2 regions of the Cupriavidus sp. H19C3 genome follow, and region 2 is predicted to be linked to the other one. Evidence: predicted binding sites of a transcription regulator. Region 2 holds the regulator's gene; the other holds the start of a gene.
What was found. The regulator sigma-54, encoded in region 2, starts transcription at its own class of promoters, with help from an activator protein. The targets are predictions, from matches to a motif close to TGGCANGNAANCTGCTTT.

Region 1 (2,457 bases), 2.0 Mb from region 2:
ACGGCCTGGGCCCACATGTGGATGCCGACGTAGGTGGCTTCCATCGGGTCGTTGGTCACGCGCTTGTCGCCGCCGGGCAGGTTGTTGGCCTTGACCCAGGCCGCCCATTGCTTCTTGAACGCTTCGTTCTCGGGGTTCTTGACCGACATGAAGTAGTTCCAGGCGGCCAGATGGCCCACCAGCGGCTTGGTATCGATGCCGCGCAGTTCTTCCTCACCCACCGAGAAGGCCACCACCGGCACGTCCTTGGCCTTGAGGCCGGCGTTGCCGAGTTCCTTGTAGAACGGCACGTTGGAGTCGCCGTTGATGGTCGAGATCACGGCCGTCTTGCCGCCCTGCGAGAACTTCTTGATATTCGCGACGATGGTCTGGTAGTCGCTATGACCGAACGGCGTGTAGACCTCCTCGATGTCCTTGTCGGCCACGCCCTTGCTCTTGAGGAACGCGCGCAGGATCTTGTTGGTCGTGCGCGGGTAGACGTAGTCCGTACCCAGCAGGAAGAAGCGTTTGGCACCGCCGCCCTCCTTGCTCATCAGGTATTCCACTGCCGGAATGGCCTGCTGGTTCGGCGCCGCGCCCGTGTAGAACACGTTCTTGGACATTTCCTCGCCCTCGTACTGGACCGGGTAGAACAGCAGCGAGTTCAGTTCCTCGTACACCGGCAGCACCGACTTGCGCGAGACCGAGGTCCAGCAACCGAAGGTCACGGCCACCTTGTCGTTGGTGATCAGCTGGCGTGCCTTCTCGGCGAACAGCGGCCAGTTCGACGCGGGATCGACCACCACCGGCTCGAGCTTGCGGCCAAGCACGCCACCGCTCTTGTTGATCTCGTCGATGGTCATCAGCGCCACGTCCTTGAGCGAGGTCTCGGAAATGGCCATGGTGCCGGACAGCGAATGCAGAATGCCGACCTTGATCGGTTCCTTGGACTGCGCCATCGCCAGCGGGCTGGTACCGATCATCGCCGCGGCGGCTATCGCCGACAGCTTCAGCATGTCACGTCGTTTCATTGCAGCTCTCCCAGTGTTCGTATGTGGTCAGGGACTAACGCACCCCGGGAGCCTTTTCTGCAACTAGCATGCCATGGCAAAAAGCGATGCCGGTGAGACGATATCGCGGGCGCGCACCACGACAGTGCCAATGCAGGCCGCGCGCACGCGCACCGTTCCCGTGCATGACGCATGAATGGCGCGGGTTACGGGCGTGTCGCGCACCATCAGCGATCACATCGCCCCGCCGCTGGTCATTCGGGCCCGGTGTGCGGGCCGCCCGCCCCCGGGGCGGCATCGACCAGGCCCAGCGATGCATCGATCATCCTGCCGATACGCGCCGGATCGAGCGCGTGGCCGGTCCGGTAGTCCTTGAACACCGGACCGCCGGGCTCCCCCGGCAGCAACGTGCGCAGATGGACGTGCCGGCCCTCCGGGCGGGGCTCGCTGTCGATGTAGGTCACCCGGAAGGCCTCGCCAGGCAGGTAGGCGCCATCGGCGGCGGGGCCGACCAGGGTTGCCGCCGCACCGGCAAGAGTGAACATCCTGCCGGCGGCGCCTTCGATGCGGAACAACGTGGGCACGCCCGTCGCGCTCAGATCCAGCGGAAAGTCGGTCTCCGCGCCGGCATAGGCGCGAACGCCGGACAACGGCGCGGCGCTGCCGACGATGTCGCCGACCTGCAGCAGGTTTCCGTACACGCCCGCGGGGATGACCTCGCGCCGATAGACGATCGATGGGAACGGGCTGCGCGGCTGCATGGCGAGGCCACGGATGCGCGAGTACATCGGGGCGTGCATCGGGACATGCGTTGGGACATGCGTTGGGACATGGGTCGGGACATGGGTCGGGACATGGGCCGGCGCATACATCGGGACAGGCGTCGTGACATGCATCGGAGAATGGCTCGTGGCATGCATCGCAGGCGCCGACGGGGGCTCCTCCGCCAGGCGCCGCGACGGCCAGGCGCTCGCCGCGGCGTCCGCGCGGGCCTCGCCGGCGCCGGGCTGCCAGTGCGCATCGCGTGCGGCGAGATGCGGCTGTCCCACCGGCGGGCCGACGGAAAGATCCATGGGCGCGGCCTGCCCCACTTGCCCCACCCGCCCCGCTTGCCCTGCCTGCCCTGCCTGCCCTGCCTGCCCCGCCTGCCCTGCCTGCCCTGCCTGCCCTGCCTGTCCTGCCTGTCCTGCCTGTCCTGCCTGTCCTGCCTGTCCTGCCTGTCCTGCCGGTCCTGCCTGTCCTGCCTGTCCTGCCTGTCCTGCCTGTCCTGCCTGTCCTGCCTGTCCTGCCTGTCCTGCCTGCCCCTCCGACACCACCCGCGCCACCGGCACCGCCTGCGCCCCCTGCCCCGCCTGGGCGGCAGCCGGCGCATCGGGCTGCGGCGGCGCCTCCGGCGCAGGTTCTCGCCAGGTGCCATCCGCGGTGACATAGTGGCTCAGGCTCACATCGCGTACGCTATGGTGGTTGG
Region 2 (2,457 bases):
CGGGCGACCGGTTGCCGGTCGCCTTCAATGGCTTTATTGCTGCTGCATCTGCGATGCCGCCATCTGGTACTTGAGGGCTTCGCGGTCGTGACCTTGCACGCGGTCCTTGTAACGGATCACCTGGCGGTCGAGCTTGTCGACCAGACAGTCGATCGCCGCGTAGAGGTCTTCATGATGCGCTTCGACAAAGATGTCCTTGCCCTTCAGATGCAGATTGATTTCCGCATACTGCCGGCGTTCCTTTTCCTTATGGTTGTCCACCGATAGCAGCACGCTTACGCCAATGACCTGATCGAAATGCCTGACGATACGCTCCAGTTTCGTTTCCACGTACTCACGCAGAGGCGGCGTGATGTCCAGGTGGTGTCCACTGATCTTGAAGTTCATAGCGCTTCTCCTTCTGAAAGAGCTGCACCAAGGCAGGTGACGCAGCTCGGCTACAAAGACTTGCGGAGATTCACTGCTGGGATCTTGAGGGCTTCCCGGTATTTGGCGACGGTACGACGCGCGACAACGAAGCCCTGCTCGCCCAACAGTTCGGCGATGCGGCTGTCGGAAAGGGGATTCTTGGGGTCTTCGGCTCCTATCAGTTGCTTGATCAGCGCGCGGATTGCCGTGGATGAGGCGGCGCCACCGGTTTCGGTGGACACATGGCTTCCAAAGAAGTACTTCAGTTCGAAGGTCCCCATTGGCGTGGCCATATATTTGTTGGTGGTCACACGGGAAATGGTGGACTCATGTAAACCGAGTGTATCGGCTATCTCCCTCAAAACCAAGGGGCGCATCGCGATTTCCCCGTGGGTGAAGAAGTTCTTCTGCCGCTCCACGATGGCCTGCGCCACGCGCAGGATCGTGTCGAAGCGCTGCTGGATGTTCTTGATGAGCCACCGCGCTTCCTGCAGCTTTTGCTGCAGGCCGGCGGTGCCCGATTCGCCCTTGGCGCCGCGCAGGATCTGCGCGTACATATCGTTGATGCGTAACCGGGGCATCACATCGGGATTGAGCTGCGCGATCCAGCCGGTACCGCTCTTACGCACGAAGACGTCCGGCACCACGAAGTCGGCTTCGGGCCGGCTGTAGGCGTGGCCGGGGTAGGGTGCCAGCGAGCGGATCAGTTCGTGCGCCGCCTTCAGGGCTGCCTCGTCGACCTGCAGCGCCTTCTTCAGGCGCGTGTAGTCGCGTACGGCCAGCAGCTCCAGATGGTGGTTGACGATGGTCAGCGCCAGCTCGCGTTGCGGATGCTGGAGCCGGCGCAATTGCAGCGTGAGGCATTCGGCGGCATTGCGCGCGCCCACGCCGGGCGGGTCGAAGCTCTGCAGCAGCGTGAGCATCGCCTGGACTTCCTCGATTTCGAATTCGAGCTCTTCCGGCAGTTCCGTGCAGATTTCCTCGAGCGAGGCGCTCAGGTAGCCGTCGTCGTCGAGCGATTCGATCAGAAAGACCGCCAGGCCCTTGTCGCGCACCGAGATCTTGAGCGGCGTCAGCTGCTCCATCAGGTACTCACGCAGCGTCGGCTCGGCGTCGCGCAGCTGCATCGGCGTCTTTTCGTCTTCGTCGCCCTGCGGACGGCGCGCAAAGTCGTCGAGACTCCAGTCGTTGCCGTAATCCTCGCCGCCGCTATCGCCAAAACCCTCGTCGTCGCCGGACGCGGCGCCTTCGGCGCGATCCTCGCCGCTGCCTTGCGGCTCGGCGGGCGTCGGGGCCGGCGCGCTCTGCACATTGACGGAGCCATCGGCGGCCACGCGCAGCGGGCTCTCGATCCAGTCGTTTTCGCGTTCGAGCAGCGGATTTTCGGTCAGGGCCTGTTCGACTTCCTGTTGCAGTTCCAGCGTGGAAAGCTGCAGCAGCCGGATCGACTGCTGCAGTTGGGGAGTCAAGGCAAGGTGCTGAGAGAGACGAAGCTGAAGCGACGGTTTCATGCGACCTATTCTATGCGCATCTCTCCGTCGATGGAACGGAAATTGCTATCGCCTATCGCTTCAGTTTGGTGATCGTGTTCGGCCGCGGCAGCCGGGTCGCCCGCATTGCCGCGGCAGCGACGTCACATGCGGAAATTCTCGCCCAGGTAGACGCGCCGCACGGACTCGTTGGCGATGATGTCCTCGGGCTGCCCGGCCGCCAGCACGGTGCCCTCGCTGATGATGTAGGCGTGATCGCAGATGCCGAGCGTCTCGCGCACGTTATGGTCGGTAATCAGCACGCCGATGTTGCGGGCCTTGAGGAAGCTGACGATGCGCTGGATTTCACCGACCGCGATCGGGTCCACGCCGGCAAATGGCTCGTCGAGCAGGATGAAGCGCGGCGACGACGCCAGCGCCCGGGCGATTTCCACCCGGCGCCGCTCGCCGCCGGACAGCGACAGGGCCGGATTGTTGCGCAGGTGGGCGATCTGCAGGTCGTCCAGCAGCGTCTCCAGGCGCTTGTTCATCTCGTCCTTCTTGAGCGGCTTGCCGTTCT

Region 1: urtA (urea ABC transporter substrate-binding protein) is a predicted target of sigma-54. The motif match lies at 1,067-1,084, and genes of this name have one in related genera.

What each region holds. Positions count from the first base shown of each region.
Region 1 covers NZ_CP184985.1:59,935-62,391, reverse strand. Annotated here, with positions in the region: gene urtA (urea ABC transporter substrate-binding protein) at 1-1,010, opposite strand, end outside; gene DFLDMN_RS00260 (C80 family cysteine peptidase) at 1,244-2,457, opposite strand, start outside.
Region 2 covers NZ_CP184985.1:2,336,519-2,338,975, reverse strand. Annotated here, with positions in the region: gene hpf (HPF/RaiA family ribosome-associated protein) at 34-387, opposite strand; gene DFLDMN_RS10815 (RNA polymerase factor sigma-54) at 438-1,919, opposite strand; gene lptB (LPS export ABC transporter ATP-binding protein) at 2,042-2,457, opposite strand, start outside.